One region of the Polaromonas sp. P1_E12 genome, then DNA from elsewhere that is predicted to be linked to it. Evidence: riboswitches for the same ligand, from Rfam matches in the RefSeq annotation. Region 1 holds a riboswitch; the other holds the start of a gene.
What was found. A riboswitch is a leader RNA that binds a small molecule or an ion and turns the genes downstream of it on or off. The one in region 1 is predicted to bind glycine.
Positions count from the first base shown of each region.

Region 2: another riboswitch for glycine. It lies ahead of gcvT (glycine cleavage system aminomethyltransferase GcvT); the one in region 1 lies ahead of AC1D13_RS09915 (D-amino acid dehydrogenase).

Region 1 covers NZ_JBFUBB010000003.1:17,659-26,798, reverse strand. The annotation lists gene AC1D13_RS09955 (CBS domain-containing protein) at 1-39, opposite strand, end outside; gene AC1D13_RS09950 (gamma-glutamylcyclotransferase family protein) at 68-583, opposite strand; gene AC1D13_RS09945 (DUF2513 domain-containing protein) at 670-1,047, opposite strand; gene AC1D13_RS09940 (CaiB/BaiF CoA transferase family protein) at 1,235-2,467, shown strand; gene AC1D13_RS09935 (amidohydrolase family protein) at 2,517-3,572, shown strand; gene AC1D13_RS09930 (alpha/beta fold hydrolase) at 3,595-4,329, shown strand; gene AC1D13_RS09925 (thioredoxin domain-containing protein) at 4,326-4,808, shown strand; gene AC1D13_RS09920 (GrpB family protein) at 5,005-5,547, shown strand; glycine riboswitch at 5,738-5,859, shown strand; gene AC1D13_RS09915 (D-amino acid dehydrogenase) at 5,971-7,284, shown strand; gene AC1D13_RS09910 (DUF1737 domain-containing protein) at 7,378-7,584, shown strand; gene AC1D13_RS09905 (DinB family protein) at 7,584-8,099, shown strand; gene phnD (phosphate/phosphite/phosphonate ABC transporter substrate-binding protein) at 8,383-9,140, shown strand, end outside.
Region 2 covers NZ_JBFUBB010000002.1:365,885-375,024, forward strand. The annotation lists gene gcvP (aminomethyl-transferring glycine dehydrogenase) at 1-1,837, opposite strand, end outside; gene gcvH (glycine cleavage system protein GcvH) at 1,896-2,261, opposite strand; gene gcvT (glycine cleavage system aminomethyltransferase GcvT) at 2,316-3,476, opposite strand; glycine riboswitch at 3,532-3,635, opposite strand; glycine riboswitch at 3,657-3,772, opposite strand; gene AC1D13_RS07580 (hypothetical protein) at 3,800-4,369, opposite strand; gene AC1D13_RS07585 (TRAP transporter large permease) at 4,442-5,719, opposite strand; gene AC1D13_RS07590 (TRAP transporter small permease) at 5,922-6,416, opposite strand; gene AC1D13_RS07595 (TRAP transporter substrate-binding protein) at 6,528-7,499, opposite strand; gene denD (D-erythronate dehydrogenase) at 7,592-8,617, opposite strand; gene AC1D13_RS07605 (acyltransferase family protein) at 8,931-9,140, opposite strand, start outside.

The DNA of each region.
Region 1 (9,140 bases):
GTCGACGATCGCTGTAAGTTTTTCTTCGGCTTGAGCCATTGGTAACTCCTAGGTCTACGGCTGCGATTCAAAACTCTTGAGCTAAATCTGGATTGTTTGCAATTACCTGGGACACCACGTATCTGCGGTACTCTTCTGGAATGTTGTGTTCCTTCATGCCCTCTAAGATGTGCTGGACGTATTTCCTTGAGGTTTTTATATCGGACTTACGGTCTTTGACAACGTAAGTCAACGCCTCGACCTTCGATCCATCAACTTTTTGCAGCTGGATTGCCTGACGAATGTAGTTGGTACCCTCGCCTTCTATTGCATCCATTGATCGCCTGTTGAGCGTCTTCGCAGACTCTCGGGAGATAAGAAAATCAGGAATCTCATAGAGCACGCCAAATATGCATTGGCCGCTCTCGCTTGAAGCAATGTCAGCGGCCGCGCAATTATTTGTTTTGCTGAATACAGTGAATGCAAACTCGAAAAGATCTACGGACTGAGCAATACAGATTACTTTCGCGTCACCAGCTAATCTATCCGGGCTATTAAGGCGAGCGCTACACATGTTCGAGCCATACTGAAAAACGAGTGCCATCGATTCACTCCAATACACATATGATTTTTAATGCCTAAATCGACCGAAATACAAACGTGGCGTTGCATATTTTCGGTACGCAGCCATCAGCCCCCGAGTGCACCTTTCATCAGCGCTGCGGCTGCATCTTTCGCCACGGACTTCACGAGTTCAAATGTCATGGACACACCTTGCTCCGTAAACAGCTTTTTCGTCTTTGCCCACACTGTGTCACTTCTAATCGAATCCAGAAACTCATGCCCTTCCCAGGTAAGCCTCTGACCAAAAAAGTCTTTCACTTCTGGGCCCATCGTTTTCACCATCTGGCCGTTAACAAGACCCGCTTCTATAAGAAGGCTCATGTGGTATGAGATTTCTGACGCACGTTCTTCCGGGAATTGGGAAAGCTGAACCATTTCCGTAGGGAGACTGCACTCCTCTACTTTGGATAGAAGCTCGCGAATAGTTTCCCAGTTTCTTTTCATGGCAACTCCTGAGTTGTGGCCGCGCGCGCTTCTTCTAGCGAGCCGTTGGCAGTTTGACTATGGCAGCTTAGCCTAGGCAAGCAGTTCGGCCCATCCTCCAATCGGAGGGCTTTACGGCATTGAAAAGCTGCTCATATCCCGGCGTCCTGCGATCAGCGTAGCCCCAAGCAAAGTGCAAAATGGCGACATGAACTCCCTATCCGGCATCCGCATCCTCGACCTCTCCCGCGTACTCGCGGGCCCCTGGTGTACGCAGACACTCGCCGACCTGGGGGCCGACGTCATCAAGATTGAACGCCCCGGCACGGGTGACGACACCCGCACCTGGGGGCCGCCGTTTTTGAAGGATGCGCAGGGTGCGGACACCGAGGCGGCTTATTACCTGGGGACCAACCGTAACAAGCGCTCCGTCACCTGCGACATCGCACAGCCTGCGGGCCAGGCGCTGGTGCGTGAGCTGGCTGCGCATTGCGATGTGTTTGTGGAGAACTTCAAGGTTGGGGACATGGCGCGTTATGGGCTGGACTATGCGTCGCTGAAGGCCATTAACCCGCGCCTCGTGTACTGCTCGGTCACGGGCTTTGGCCAGAACGGGCCTTATGCCGACCGCGCGGGGTATGACTATGCGATCCAGGGCATGGGCGGGTTGATGAGCGTGACCGGCGAGCGTGACGACCTGGGGGGCGGGCCGCAGAAGGTGGGAGTGGCGGTGGCGGATTTGATGACGGGCATGTATGCGACGGTGGCAATACTCGCCGCGCTGCGCCATGCCGAGAAAACCGGCGAGGGCCAGCAGGTGGACATGGCGCTGCTGGATACGCAGGTGGCCATGCTGGCCAACCTGGGCGCAAACTATCTGGTGAGCGGCAAGGCGCCGGGCCGGGCGGGCAATGCGCACCAGAACATCGTGCCTTACCAGGTGTTTGAAGTGGCCCCGGCCGCGGATGGCAGCAAAGATCACTTAATCCTCGCGGTGGGCAATGACTCGCAGTATGCGAAGTTCTGTGCGGTGGCCAACATTCCGGAGCTGGCGACCAACCAGCTTTTTGCGAAGAACCGCGACCGCGTGCAGAACCGCGGCCAGCTGGTGCCGATCCTGGAAGCCGTGATGAAGACGCGCAGCAAGGCCGACTGGCTGGGAGCGCTGGAGGCGGCAAAAGTGCCGTGCGGTGCGATCAACAGCCTGGCAGAGGTGTTTGCCGACCCGCAGATTGAGGCGCGCAAGATGGTGACGGAGTGGAAGCACCCGGTGAAGGATGATTTGAAACTGGTCTCCAGCCCCATCCGCATGAGCGCAACACCGGTGCGGACCGATTTACCGCCGCCGCTGCTGGGTCAGCACACGGATGAAGTGCTGCGCGAGCTGCTGAACTATTCCGAAACGAAACTGTCCGAGTTGAAGGACGGCAAGACGATTTGACCGGCGGGCAAGCCTGCCCGGCATTCACCCACACAGGAGAACGCTTCGCATGATGATTCGACGCCGCATGATCACCACCATGCTGGGCCTGCCCCTTGGCGCCGCCTTGCCCGGGCTGGGTCATGCCCAGGCCATGGCCGACTTCGGGGTGCTGAAAGCCGGGTATGCGCAGCGCCTGAAGAAAATCCTTGCGGCAGGCGAGCTGCCTTATGTGGACATCGAGAGCTCCTGCAACCCCGGCAAGCTGGACATCGATTTCGTGGCGAAGAACATGGACGGGCTCAACATTGGCCTGATGGCTCTGTCGGCGGACATAGGCCAGGGCGAGTTTAAAAAGGGCGTGCGCTTCAACGCCCTGTCGGAGAAACTGGTTTCAGCCTATCCGGACCGTTTTATCCCCGTGGGGAACGGCGGCCAGCCGCCGGCGCTGACGGAGGCGCCCACCGAATTCATGGACGGCCAGGAGGCGGCCATCGAGAAACGGCAAATCATGTGCCTGGGCGAGTATGAGTTTCGCCACTACCCGTCGCCACGGCAGGTCAAACACGGCATGGGGGACGACCGCGATGTCCAGATCCCCATTGACGGCCCCGTAGGCCACCGCGTCTTCGCGCTGAGCGAAAGAACCGGCGTCGCTTTCCAGATCCACTATGAAATCGAGGACGACTTGCTGACGCCGCTGGAGGCCATGCTGGCGCAGTACCCCAGGGCCAAAGTGGTCTGGTGCCATCTGGCGCAAATCCGCTACATCGAGCGGGCCACGCGTTACAACGCGGCGTATGTGGACGGCCTGATACGGCGCTTCGCCAACCTGCATTTCGACACGGCTTTCGGCGACTCCGCTTCAATCTATCCCCTGAGCAACCAGCGGCATGCGCGCGTCTGGGGCAGCGACGGCGGGCTGGCCCGTGAATGGCGCGACTTGATAGTCGCCCATCCGAAACGCTTTCTGTCGGCGCTAGATCTGGGCGGAGACCGGATGGACCGCATGGTGTCCTATGACCAGAAGCACCGCTATTTCCTGCAGCAGCTGCCGGAGAATGTCCGGCATCAGGTCGCGTACCGCAATGCCTGGTCGCTGCTGTTTGGCGAAGAATTTGCCTGAAGAAACACACGGAGGTAAAGCGATGAAACACAATTTTGTTCTGGTGCACGGCGCCTGGCACGGCGGCTGGTGCTGGCGGCGGGTGGCGCAGGCGCTGCAGCTGGACCACCACAAGGTGTTCACGCCGACACTGACCGGCCTGGGCGAACGCGCCCATTTGCTTTCACCCACGATCAACCTCGACACGCACATCAACGACGTGATCAACCTGATTGAGGCGGAAGAGTTGCACGAGGTGACGCTCGCGGTGCATTCCTATGCCGGCATGATCGGCACGGCTGTCACTGACCGCATGCCCGACCGCATCAAGCACCTGGTGTATGTGGATGCGGTGGTGCCCAAGCCCGGCGAGAGCTGGAGCAGCACGCAGGCCAGCGCCACGCAGCAGCAGCGCATGGCGGCGGCGCAGGCTTCACCCAGCTTCAGCTTTCCGGCGCCCGACCCGGAGGTGTTCGGCCTGCACGATGCCGACCGCGAATGGGTGAAGCGCCGGCAGACGCCGCACCCCGGCAATACCTACCAGGCACCGCTGGACTTTGATGTGAAGCGTGTGGCCGCTGTGCCGCGGACTTTCGTCAGTTGCACCGAGCCCGCACTGGCCACGATTGAACCCAGCCGGCTGCGCGTGAAGGACGCCAAGTTCTGGGACGGTGCGTGGCTGCCGAATTCGCGCGTGGTCGAAATCAAAACCGGCCATGACCCCATGATCAGCGAACCGGCTGCGCTGACGAAGATTTTGCTGGAAAGCGCTGAATGAGCCAGGTGGGCCGCCGCCAGTTCACTGCCGCGCTGGCAGCCGGGCTGGCCGTGCCCCAGCTTGCGCTGGCCAAAGACACGGCCTTGCCTGTGCCGGCCTCTTTGCCGGCGGCCGCTGGAATCGCCGCCCTTAAAAATGAGCCGCTGGTGCTGCTGGTCAGCCTGCCTGGCTGCCCCTTCTGCGAACTGGTGCGGCGCAATTACCTGTTGCCGGGGCAACGCGATGGCAGCCTGCACGCCTGGCAGCTCAACATCAGCGACCGCGCGACGCCGCTGACCGGCTTTGACGGCCAGGTGACGACAGCCGCCGCGCAAGTCGCGGCATGGAAAGCCGGTTTCACACCCACCGTGCTGTTTCTGGGCCCGGCCGGGCAAGACCTGGCGGAACGGCTGGTTGGCCTGGCATCTACCGACTTTTATGGTGCCTATCTGGAAGAGCGACTGGCCCAGGCGCGCAAAGCTGTGCTGGCTCTCCGGTAAATGAAATGCAGACCGCCTCATTCGCAGCCGCGGGACTTCTAGTTGCTATTGTTTTAATAGCTGCTCGCGCAATATTTGATTGGGCTGAAGGCCTTTTTGATGCTTAAAACCGCCCCAAAAATAGCCCCGCAAAGGATTCTGGCGTGTCGCACAGCGTTTTTTGCCCCTGCACAACAACCTGCCAGCCGTCACGCGCATGACTGACCAGGAATCGCTGCTTGCCGCTATCCACGAGGAAGTGGTCTTGCAGGCCTACAACCCAGCCTGGCCCCAGCAGTTTGTGGCTGAGCGGGACCGCCTGCTTGCGCTCTCCCCTCAGCTGCCGGCCCGCCTGATCGACATCCAGCACATCGGCAGCACAGCCGTGCCCGGCCTGGCGGCCAAACCGGTGATCGACATGCTGGCCGGTGTGGAATCAATCGCGGCGGCTGAAGCGCTTCTGGCGCCGCTGTGCGCCAACGGTTACACGACCTCCGCTGAATTCAATGCCTCGCTGTCTGACCGCAAATGGCTGATGCGCTGGGCAGAGGGGCGGCGCACGCATCACCTGCACCTGGTGGTGCACGGCGGCGAGGTGTGGGCGCAGCGCCTGCGTTTTCGCGACGCCCTGCGGTCGGACCCTGCGCTGGCGGCGCGCTATGCCGCGCTCAAGGCGGAACTGGCTGCCAGGCACCCGGGTGACCGGGAGGCCTACACCGATGCCAAAGCCGCGTTTGTGAGCGCAGCCAGCAAAGGCTGAGCCTCCCTGCTTCCTACTATTAAGCCGCTGAATCAACCCGCTAGACCTGTACTGAACGCCGCATTCACGCTTGGCAAAACCGGCTTCGGTGGTAAATTCAAACCCGTTCAAGCAGGAGAGCGCTGCCCCACAAGGCAGCCACCGAAGGCGCAAACTTCCATAATCGCTCAGGTCCCGTACTGCCCGGAACACACAGCCGTCTGGAGAGACGCCGCACGCAAGGTGCAGCGCACCGAAGGAGCAAAGCCGAAGCTTGTGATCGACATAAAAGCAACGGCTGAATCTCTCAGGTAACAAGGACAGTGGAAGCGGCCGCAAGCATGTGATGGCTTGGCGGTTGCCACGATTCTTCCGATTCAACAGCAACCCCTGGCACGGCGCTTGCGCAACTGCAATGTTCTGCTTGAATGAAAAGGAATCGCCATGAAAGTCATGGTTTTGGGGGCTGGTGTCACGGGTATCACCACGGCCTGGTATTTGGCGCAGCGCGGCCATGAGGTGACAGTGGTGGAACGCCGCAACGCAGCCGCGATGGAAACCAGTTTTGCCAACGGCGGGCAAATATCGGTGAGCCATGCGGAACCCTGGGCCAACCCGGGTGCGCCGCTCAAGGTGTTGCAATGGCTGGCGCGTGAAGATGCGCCGCTGCTCTTCAGGCTGCGCGCCGATGTGAACCAGTGGCTGTGGGGGCTGGAGTTTTTGCGCAACTGCACGCCCGCGCGCACGGCACAAAACATCAAGCAGATCGTGAACCTGGGCATGTACAGCCGCGGCGCGCTGCAAAAGCTGCGCGCCGAGCTGGGCCTGCTGTACAACGCGCAGACCAAAGGCATCCTGCACTTCTACACCAGCCAGGCCGAGTACGACGCGGCGCAGGAACCCGCGCGCATCATGCGCGAGCACGGCTGCGAACTCGACATGAAGACGGCCGACGAATGTGTGGCGATTGAGCCCGCGCTGGCACAATGCCGCGGCAGCATCGTGGGCGGCAGCATGACGCCCAGCGATGAATCGGGTGACGCCCGCGCGTTTACCGCTGCGCTGGCCACGCGCTGCGAGCAAGCCGGTGTGAAATTTTTGTACAACACCACGGTGCTGGGCCTGGATGCCGCAGAGGGGCAGCTGAACGGCGTGCAGGTGGCGATGGGCAGCGGCGAGGCCGGTGGCAAGGTCGAGATGCTGAAAGCCGATGCGTACGTGATGTGCCTGGGCGCCTTCAGCGCGCAGTGGGCCAAAGTGCTGGGGCAAAGCCTGCGTATCTATCCGGCCAAGGGTTACTCGGTCACGCTGCCCGTGATCAACGAGGCGGCGTCGTACCAGGTGAGCCTGACGGATGACGAGTACAAGCTGGTGTTCTCGCGCTTTGGCAACCGCTTGCGCATTGCCGGCACGGCCGAGCTTAATGGCTACAACACCGAGCTGAACCTGGTGCGCTGCAACGCCATCGTGCGCCGTGTAAAACAACTCTTTCCCGACATGACGGACGGCGAAGGCGCGCAGTTCTGGACAGGCCTGCGGCCGGCCACGCCGAGCAACGTGCCTTACATCGGCAAAAGCAAGGCCTCCAATGTCTTCCTCAACACGGGCCACGGCACGCTGGGCTGGACGCATGCCTGCGGCTCGGGCGCGGCGATTGCGGACATCGTGAGCGGGCGCGTGCCGGAAGTCGACTTTGCGTTTACGGGGATGGCGGCGCCGGGGCGTGTGATGGCATTGCCGGGAATGGTGAAGGCCTGAGCAAGGCCTGAAAGGCGGGTCTGAAGCACGGGGTTCTGCAGCAGGTGGGCGGAAACGGTAATATCGCCCTCCGTTCATCAGCTGCTTGCCGCCATGACATCACCCGCCACTACGCCCCCCGACGGTCTTCCCACCTACAGGCTCCTTACCGGCCCTGACGACGCGAGCTTTTGCCGCCGGGTGAGTGAGGTGCTGGCGCTGGGTTACGAGCTTTACGGCTCGCCGGCGGCGACCTTCAATGGCGAGAACGTCATCGTGGCGCAGGCGGTGCTGTGGCCTTCGCTGCGCAAGGCCGGCTGATGAGCCCAGCCCAGCCCCTGAACCCCGCAACGCTTCAAGCCATGGCGGATTTCCCGCACCAGCTGGAGCAGTTTTACGACGCAATTCCTGAAAGCCACAAGGCTTGGACGCCGCCGTCGTGGGAAGGCATTCCGAGCGAACACTTCACGGCCATTGCGCAGGTCTGCCACATCAGGGACATCGAGACCGACGGCTATCACGTGCGGTTTCAGCGCACCTTGTCGGAAACCAGCCCCGTGCTGGAATCACTGGACGGCTATGTACTGGAAAAGGAACGCAACTACGCGGCCGCTGATGCGCAAGAGGCCATCGCGGCGTTTCGCGCGGCGCGCACCCGGACGATGGCCATGCTGTCGGGCATCACGCCCGGGCAACTGGGCCGCACGGCGGAATTCGAAGGTTACGGTGCCCTGACGCTGCGCAGCCTGGTGCATTACCTGTGCAGCCACGACCAGCAGCACCTGGCTGGGCTGCAATGGCTGCTCGGGAAAATCGACGCCTCCCTCGCCGCTTGAGGCGTCCGCCGCCCTGCCGCATAGCACACGCGCCTTGGGCGCGGTATTCGCCGCCTCCCAGGCGCTTAGAGGTTGCCAGGGCCGTCTTTTCAATGAAAAAACAACAACCTCTGAAGCAGATACGCTGATTTATGTCACGAAGGTATTCATTCGAATGTAACAAAAAGTTCGTTTTGAGGCGCCGTCATGCACACTGATTGGGCTGGGAACGCGGTTTGTGCGGCCAAGGGCACACAAACAGCATTCCTACGTATCTGTTTCATAGACAACTGGAGTGATCAACATGAAGTTTTATCTGCGCCATGCCGCAATATTGGCCAGCGCCGCTTGCGCCCTGGGTTCAGCAACAGCCCAGACCGACGAGGCGAAGCCTGCACGCAAGGCGAAAGCAGCGGCCGCTACCCCCGCGCCCGAAAAATATTCCGGCCCACGCGAAAAAATGGTCGTGGCCATGCCCAAGACCTATGGCAAGAGCGAAACCATGGCCTTGTGGGGCGACTACTTCAGCCACCTGTCACGCTGCGGAAACATCGACCTGCAAAACGCGCAAGGCGAATCGATGGACAAGACCAGCAACATCGACATCCTCGGTGAAAAAGAGCTGATTGAAGGTATCTCGGCCGGCAAGGTCCAGCTGGCACAGGTCAACCCCGGCCTGGCTGCGCAGTTGGTCACCGCCGGCCAGCCGGCGCCGTTTGGCGTTCCCGGCAACAAGGCCAGCGGCGTGCGCAACTCCTACAAACTGATTCTGATCACCCGCATCGACAGCCCGTACAGGGAACCGAAGGACCTGATCGGCAAGAAAATCGCGCACACCACACCCACCTCCAACTCGGGCAACCTCGCGCCGCGCGCGCTCTTCCCGGCGCTGGGCCTGACGCCGGACAAGGACTACGAAGTCGTGTTCTCCAACGGCCACGAGCGCTCCGTCACGGGCGTGATGCATGGCTTTTATCCGGCCGCAGCTGTGGCCAGCGATTTGTACCAGCGCATGGTCGTCAAGGGCGACGTCAAGGGCTCGAGCATCCGCACGATCTGGGA
Region 2 (9,140 bases), on a different contig from region 1:
TGCCGTGAGCCGACGAAGGGATCAGGCAGATGTTGCGATGACCCTGGCCTTTGGCTTCATGAAAGGCCTTGATGACCAGCAGGCCCGCGTACTCGCCTTGCGAGCCGGCGTTAGGCTGCAGGCTGATGCCTGCATAACCCGTGGCTTGGCACAGCCAGTCGCGCAACTGCTTGTCGAGTTCCGCATAGCCCTGCAGCTGGTCTGCGGGTGCGAAGGGGTGAATGTTGGCGAACTCCGGCCAGGTGATGGGAATCATCTCGCTGGTGGCATTGAGCTTCATGGTGCAGCTGCCCAGCGGAATCATGCTGCGGTCCAGTGCGAGATCTTTGTCGCTCAGCATGCGGATGTAGCGCAGCATGCCGGTTTCGGAGTGGTGGGTATTGAACACCGGGTGCGACAGGAAGGCGCTGGTGCGGCGCAGGCCGGCGGGGATCAGCGACTCGATGCCCTTTTCGAAAGCGCTGACCACGGGTACGGTCTGGCCGGGCCTGGCGAAGAAGGACCAGAGCAGTTCGATGTCCTTGCGGCTGGTGGTCTCGTCCAGCGACACGCCCAGGTGATTATTCAAGCGAAAACGCAGGTTGGCGCCCGCCGAACGTGCGCGGTCAGCTATCAAATTGGTAGCGTCACCCGTCTTCACCGTGACGGAATCGAAGGCGCCTGTGTTGGTGATTTCATAGCCCAGCTCTTTGAGACCCTGCACGAAGATGGCCGTATAGGCCGCCACACGCTCGGCGATGCGCTTGAGGCCTTGCGGGCCGTGGTAGACCGCGTACATGCTGGCGATGACGGCTGGCAGCACCTGCGCGGTGCAGATGTTGGAGGTGGCTTTCTCGCGGCGGATGTGTTGCTCACGGGTTTGCAGCGCCAGGCGGTAGGTCGGGTTGCCGTGGCTGTCGATGGTCACGCCGACCAGGCGGCCGGGCAGCGAGCGCTTGAATTCGTCGCGGCAGGCAAGGTAAGCCGCGTGCGGCCCCCCGTTGCCCATGGGCATGCCGAAGCGCTGGGTGTTGCCGAGCACGATGTCGGCATCCCATTCACCGGGCGGGGCCAGCAGCGTGAGCGCCAGCAGGTCGGCCGCAACGCAGAGGGCTGCGCCATCGACATGCGCCTGGCCGGCCAGCGGGCGCAGGTCATGGATGCTGCCTGTGGTGGCGGGGTATTGCGCCAGCACGCCGAAGTAATTGCCTTCGGCCATCAGTTGCGGCACCGTGACGGCTGCCGTGCTGACCTTCACCTCGATGCCCAAGGGCTTTGCGCGGGTCTGGATCACCTCAATTGTTTGCGGGTGGCAGTCGCCTGCGACGATGAAGACATTGCTTTTGCTTTTCACGCTGCGCTTGGCCAGGGTCATGGCTTCGGCGGCGGCGGTGGCTTCGTCGAGCATGGAGGCGTTGGCGATCGGCATGCCGGTCAGGTCGCAGACCATGGTCTGGAAGTTGATCAGCGCTTCCATGCGGCCCTGCGAAATCTCAGCCTGGTAGGGCGTGTAGGCCGTGTACCAGGCGGGGTTCTCGAGGATGTTGCGCAGGATCACGCCCGGCGTGTAGGTGCCGTAGTAGCCTTGGCCAATGAAGTTCTTGAACACCTGGTTCTTGGCCGCGATGGCTTTGAGCTGCTTGAGCGCGGCCGCCTCCGTGACGGGGGCCGGGATGGCCATGGCGGTGCTGCGTGCAATCGAGCGTGGAACAATGCCTTCCACCAGCGCGCGGCGCGAGGCCGAGCCCACGATGCTGAGCATGTGGACTTCGTCGGCGTCATCGATGCCGATGTGGCGGGCGATGAATTCGGCAGGGTTTTCAAGATCGCCCAAGGGCTTGGCGGATTGCATCAACATGTCGGGTCCCGTGTCAGGCTTGGCAGCCAGGAGTCAGAAAAAAGAATTGGTCAGAAAATCAGACAGCGAAGGCGGTGTAGCGGGTTTCGTCCATCAGCGCGTCAAGCTGCGTTGGGTCGGACAGCTTGACTTTGAAAAACCAGCCGGCGCCCAACGGGTCGCTGTTAGCGAGGGACGGGTCGTCTCTTAGGGCTTCGTTGATTTCGGTGACTTCGCCACTCAAGGGCATATACACGTCGGCCGCGGCCTTGACGGATTCGACAACACCGGCGGTTTCTTTCTGGGCGAAGGTGGTGCCGACAGCCGGCAGGTCCACAAACACCACATCGCCCAGCGCATCCTGCGCATGCACGGTGATGCCGACGGTGGCGACGTTGCCTTCAATCTTGACCCATTCGTGGTCTTCGGTGTATTTGACGGTCATGAGGTTCTCCAGGGGTTGAGTGAGGTGAATAAAACGGGGAGCTTGATCTGGTGCTTAACCGCGGTAGTAGCGGGCGGGAACGAAAGGCATGGCGGCCACTTCCATGGGCACCGGCTTGCCGCGCACGATGGCGTTCACGCGTGTGCCCAGCGCAGCGAACTCAGGTTTGATGTAACCCATGGCGACGGGCTGGTTGATGGTGGGGCCCAACAAACCGCTGGTGACTTCGCCGATAGCCATGCCGTCGGTGCTTTGCAGTTCGGTGTGGTCGCGTACAGGAACGCGCTCCAGCGCCACCAGGCCGATACGCTTGCGGGTGAGCAGGGCGGGGTCGGCCAGCTGGGCCAGAATTTTGTCTGCGCCAGGGAAGCCGCCGGCACGCGCGCCGCCGGTGCGGCGAATCTTTTGCATGGCCCAGTTGAGGTTGGCTTCCACCGGCGTGGTGGTGGTGTCGATGTCGTTGCCGTAGAGGCACAGGCCGGCCTCCAGCCGCAGCGAATTGCGCGCGCCCAGGCCGATGGGCTTGACTTCAGGTAGCGCGAGCAGTGCGCGTGCGAGTGTGTCGGCTTGCGAAGCCGGCACCGAGATTTCGAAGCCGTCTTCGCCGGTGTAGCCGCTGCGGGTGATGAAGCAGTCGCAGCCGGCCACGCTGAAGCGGCCGCCGGTCATGAATACGAGTTTTTCGACACCGGGCGCCAGGCGCTGCAAGGCAGTGACGGCCTGTGGGCCCTGCAGCGCCATCAGCGCCATTTCCGGCATGGGGATGACTTCGCAGCGCGAGCCGATCTTTGCCTGGATGTGTGCAATGTCGCCGACCTTGCAGGCGCCGTTGACGATGACAAAGAGGTCGCCGCCGTTGGCGTAGTCGCGGTTGAAGAACATCAGGTCGTCGATGATGCCGCCGTCGTCGTTCAACAGCAGGCCGTAGCGCTGCTTGCCGGCGGGCAGGTCGATCACATCAACGGGTATCAGGGATTCCAGCGCGACTGCGGCATCAGCACCCACCAGGCGTAGCTGGCCCATGTGGGACACGTCAAAAAGGCCGGCAGCCTGGCGTGTGTGGTGGTGTTCCGCCATCAGGCCCGCGGGGTACTGCACCGGCATCGAATAGCCCGCAAAAGGCACCATGCGCGCGCCAAGCTCCACATGCAGGTCATGCAGGGGCGTTTTCAACAAGGTTTCGGGGGCGGCGGAAGAGGTGGACGAATCGGACAAGGCATTCTCCAGGGGGCAAACACGGTCATGGCAAGAACTTGTTCTCAATCCATGGGCTGCCCCTGCTGTCCACTTTACCTGAGAGATTCACCCGGCGATGCAGGCTTGCTCCTTCGGTGGGCTGCCCGTGAAAGGCGGCCTCTCTCCAGTAGGGAACGCCTTGCCGCGTGGTGCGCCGCAGGGCGGTTGCCAGTCCTTTTGCCTGAGCGTTCAGTGCTACTCAAGGGGGGTGCCCCCAGGGTGCTCGTGCGCCTTCGGCGGTTTTCGCGAGGAAAACTCTCTCCTGACACCGCTGAGTGTAACGGAAGCCGCTGTCGGCTCGATCAGGCGGCCTGGTGCTGCGGCAGCAGCATGGCGATGCGCTCGCTGATGGAGTCGGCGCGCTCGTGGCCCGCGATTTTTTCGATTTCCTCGATCATTTCGCGCGAGGCGCTGAGCATGGTCTCGCGGTCTTTGGCATTGCGCAGCGCTTCGCGAAAGCGCTCGGCCATCTCCGGGTTGCGCCGGGCGAACATGCGTTCGCAGATGTCGAACAGGAACATCCGGGTTGTGGCAAGCGAGCGCTTGCCTTCAAATTGATCGGCAGAGACCTGAATGGCCTGGGTGGTTTCGGGGCTGGGAAAGTTCTGTAACTGCGCCGGCGTGAGTGTTTGGGCGGGTGCAGGCGCAGGGTTTTTTGCCGGCGCGGACGTCTTGCCGGGATGGGCTTCCAGAAAGCCGTCGCGCAAAAGGCGCAGGGCAATGGCTTCGCCGTCGCCCTCAAACAGCGGGCGGAAGTCCTGGGCCGACTTGCTGCCGTCGGCCATCAGCAGCAGGGTGCGCTCGCGCTGGCCTAGCGTTCTCACGCCGGGCTTGAGCTCGGCACGGGCGCGGTCGGTTTTGTGGAGCTGCATGGATTTCATCCTGAAATGAAACCCCGAGCATGGCTGCTGAAAATGACAGCCTCGTGAATCCCGTCCGAAAAGCTATTTTGCGTAGACGAGATCCCGCAGAGCTAGCGACAGCTGCGGGACGTAAGTGACCACCATCAGGCAAGCCAGGATGACGAGCACAAAGGGGATCAGGTGGGTCACGATGCGGTCCAGCGATATCCTGGCGACGGTGCAGGCCGCGAACAGGTTCACGCCGAAAGGCGGTGTGATCATGCCCAGGGCAAGATTGACCACCATCACCAGCCCGAAGTGCACCGGATCGATGCCGAAATGCACAGCCACTGGCGCCAGGATGGGTGCCAGAACAATGATGGCGGCGCTGGTTTCAATGAACATGCCGATGATGAACAGCGCCGCGTTAACGCCGAGCAGGAAGAGGGCGGGCGATTGCAGCACTGCTTCCAGCCAATGGCCTATGGCGTCCGGCACGCCGGCCCGGGTGATCAGAAAGGCGAACAACCCGGCATTGGCGATGATGAACATGATCACGGCGCTGGAGAGCACCGATTTGCGCAGGATGACGTACAGGTCGGCCGGCTTGATTTCGCGGTAGATCACGGTGCCGACGACCAGCGCATAAAACACCGCCACCGCCGACGCCTCGGTCGGCGTGAAAATCCCGCCGTAAATGCCGCCCAGAATAATCACCGGCATCAGCAGCGCCCAGCTGGCCTGCCAGGTCGCCTTGCCAAAGCTCAGGCGGCCGTCGCCGTCGTGCTTGCCCCAGCCCTTCCAGCGGCAGTACAGGTGCACGAACAGCATCAGCGCGCAGCCGATCAAAAGCCCCGGGCCGAAGCCGGCGATGAAGAGTTCTCCGATCGAGACCTCGGCGCTCACGCCGTAAAGAATCATGGGGATGGATGGCGGAATGATCACGCCCAGTTCTGCGCTGGTGGCCTGCAGGGCTGCGGCGTAGGCGGTGGGGTAGCCGTGCTTGATGAGCGCCGGGATCAGGATGGCGCCTATGGCGAAAGTAGTGGCCACAGAAGAGCCCGACACGGCCGCAAAAATCATGCAGGTCAGCACGCAGGTCATGGGCAGGCCGCCCTGGACGCCGCCCACAATGCTTTTGGCGAACTCGACCAGGCGGCGCGAGATGCCGCCGGTTTCCATCAGGTTGCCGGCCAGGATGAAGAAGGGGATCGCGGCCAGCGGAAACTTGTTGATCGAGGAGAACATCTCCTTGACTGAAATCAGCATGTTGGCGTTGGACGCCTGGATACCGAAGATGGACGCCAGGCCGATGGAAACGGCCACGGAAACGGTGAGTGCAAAGCACAGCACCATGGTGGAAATCATTACCGCGGTCATACTTGGCCCCCACGCTTTTCACTTCGTGTAATGCGCGAGGCCTTGCAGGCCGCGGCTCGCGAGACGCTTCGCCTCTGTCGCCCGTCCAAGCCTGCGCAGGCAGGCTTGGAGCCGCGGGCTCCAGCCCCTCTGGGGCCGCGCCTGCGGCCCGGCAAAGCCGGTTCCGCGGCCCCTGCTTGAAGGTGAAATCCAGTTTTTGTTCTCATTGTGCGGTTTCCAATTCATTCCGCTGTGGGTCGATCAGGTTGCCGATGATGCCGATCACGCAGAACATGCCGCCGACAGGCATGGCCACATAGCCCCAAAACATGGAAATGGATTCAAGGCCGGCCATGGACTGCACACGCCCGCGAAGGGAATAGTCCCAGCCCCACCAGACGATGACTGCGACGAGGAACAGGGCGGCGAGGCAGACCAGCCAGTCCAGCACCCGCCGGATGCGAGGTGGGCTCCAGCGATAGAGTACGTCCACGCTGACCATGGCGCCCTGGCGGAAAGCCGTGGGAATTCCCATAAAGACCATCCAGATCAGGCTGAGGCGGATCAGAATTTCACTCCACTCTGCAGGCTGCTCGAAGACAAAACGCGTCAGGATCTGGAACACGCCGAGCCCCGATGCGATGACCAGCATCACGCAGGCCACCAGCATGGAGAAGCCGGTGGTCCACCGTTCAAGTTGGAGAAATACTTGTTTCATGGATGCGCCGATACATGAGGAGAATTGAAAATTTCAATGAAAACGCCCGCAGACCAATGGTGGCGGGCGCAAGTAGCTACAAAAAAAGTAGCAAAATAGCTGCGGTACGGTTTACTTGTAGTTCCTGATCGCGTCGATGTTGGCTTTGCCGAACTGCTTTTCAAATTCGGCGTTGACTGGCGCCAGCGTTGCCACGAACTTCGCCTTGTCGACGTTTTCGATCACGGTCATGCCTTTGCTGCGCAGCTCGGCTACACCGTTGGCATCGTCCTGGTCCACGCGGGCCCGGTTCGCCTTGGTCGCTTCCTTGGCAGCGTCAATGAATGCCGTCTTGTCGCCAGCACTGAGCTTGTCGAAAGCTGCCTTGTTCATGACAAAAATACAGGGTGAATAAACGTGACCGGTCAGTGAAAGGTGCTTTTGCACCTGGTCGAACTTGGCGGACATGATCACAGACAGGGGATTTTCCTGGCCGTCGACCGTGCCTTGCTGCAGCGCCGTGAACACTTCGGGAAAGGCCATGGGCGTGGTGATGATGCCAAGGCCTTTGTAGGCGGCGATGTGCACCGGATTTTCCATGGTGCGCATCTTCAGTCCCTTCAGGTCCTCCGGAACTTTCACATCCCGCTTGCTGTTGGTCATGTGGCGAAAGCCGTTCTCGGCCCAGGCCAGCGCCTTAAAGCCCTTGGCATCGAATTTGGTCAGGAGATTCTGGCCGATGGGGCCGTCCAGCACGGCGCGTGCGTGCGCCTTGTCCCGGAACAGGAAGGGAACGTCGAGGATCTTGGTCTCGGGGACAAAGTTGGGTACGGGGCCGGTGGAGGAGAGGGCCAGCTCCTGGGTGCCCAGCTGCACGGCCTCGATGGATTCGCGTTCGCCGCCCAGGGCTCCGTTGTAGAAGGTCTGGACTCTGTAGCGGCCTGCTGTGCGTTTCTCGACTTCTTTGGCAAAGGTGTCGATGGCAATGCCCTGATGCGAATTCTGGGCCGTGGAAATGCTGATCTTCATGGTGGTCTGTGCATTTGCAGACGCCATGAATCCCGCTGCGAGCGTCATACCGATAATCAGTTTTGAAAGCTTCATGTTGTTTGTCTCCGTTGGGTGATCGGGCCGGGAATCCTGTGGACGACTGGGGCCGGTCCCGCATCAGGATTTTCCGACCATAAGCACACGCATTATTGCCGCGATGCACCAGCGGTTGTGCTCGGGTTTTCGCTTAAGTACGCCGCGATGATGCTTTCAAAATCACTGTCAGGCACCAGGCCCAGCGACCGCGCGCGTGCTGCGTCGATATTGGCCGGCCAGTTGCCCACGATTCCTGCGATGACGGGGTCGTACACCCAGTCGATCAAATCCGCCACGTTCTTTCCTGCCACCCGTGCCAGGGCTTGCGCCATTTCGCCGACCGTGGTCTTGAGGGCCGGCAGATTGACGGCTGTGCGGGCACCCCATTCGGTGTCGCTGGCTTGCGCAGCGCGAATCAATCCCTCAACCGTACGGCCGGGTGACGCAAGAGCCACGGCCGTTTCGGGCGGCACAGGGCACTGCGCCCTGATCCCCGCCAGGGGTTCCCGGATCATGCCGCTGAGAAAGCTCGATGCCGCACCGTTGGGTTTTCCGGGCCGTACGCTCACGGTCATCAGGCGTACGTTGCGCCCGCGTATGAAACCCTTGCGCGCGTAATCAGCCACCAGTTGCTCGCCGATAAATTTCTGGATGCCGTAGCTGTTCTGTGGTGTGGGCAGCGTTCTGTCATCGATGACCGCCGGGAGTGGTTGCTCGGGTGAATTGCCAAACACTGCAAGCGAACTGGCGAATACGACGGTGGGCGATGTATTCAGGGCACGGCACGCCTGCAGCAGCGCACGCGTGGCGTCGACATTGCTGCGCATCCCAAGGTCGAAATCCGCTTCGCATTCACCGCTGACCGCCGCCGCCAGATGGAATATCAGCGTGTCTTTTTCTGTCACCACGAGTGCTTGCGGATGACCGTCTTCCAGCAGCCGGTTCAGATCGCCGGTGATGGTTCGAATGCGGTTGTCCGCGGCCAGCGCGGCCGGGGGCGCCACCCTGTCAACCAGTGTCACTGTCCGGATGGTTTGCGGTGCGCTGCCCGCAAGAGCCAATTGCCCCGCGTCCAGAAGTTGCCGGGCCAGCCTGGCCCCGAGAAATCCGGCGCCACCGGTGATGACGATATTCATGGGTATGTTGTCTCCATTTTTTGTAGGTTACTCGCCTGCATGCCCGCACCGATCCGGTTGCCTGCGGTATGTCAGGCAGTTTAGTTCGAAGGAGGAGTCGTTCCATGCAGCCGACAGATGGTGCCGGTTTGGAAGGTGCTTGGAGAAAAAGACATCGTGCAACTCCCGGGGGGGGCACGGCTCCTGCTCCGACATTCGAGCCGTTCAGGATTCGCCGCGGCGGCAGAGTCAATGATTGGGGCGCCAGGACGCCGCCAGTGATGAGCGGCTTGGCGCCAGAATGAAATGGGCCGCTGGTCCGAGCCCCGATCCTTCAGGCTGCTACCACGGGCTTCGGATTGGGTTTCGGCTTGCCCGGCACAGTTCCCAGCAGCCACAGATTCAGGCCTGCGTGCCGGCTGATAAGCAGCGCGGATACGACGGGGCCAGCAATCCCGGCGGCGAGTCCCAGCGTCATCAGGACATAGGTGTCCGTGATACCCAGTTTCCTGAAGGCGATACGGCTCGCTGCCGTAAAAAAAAC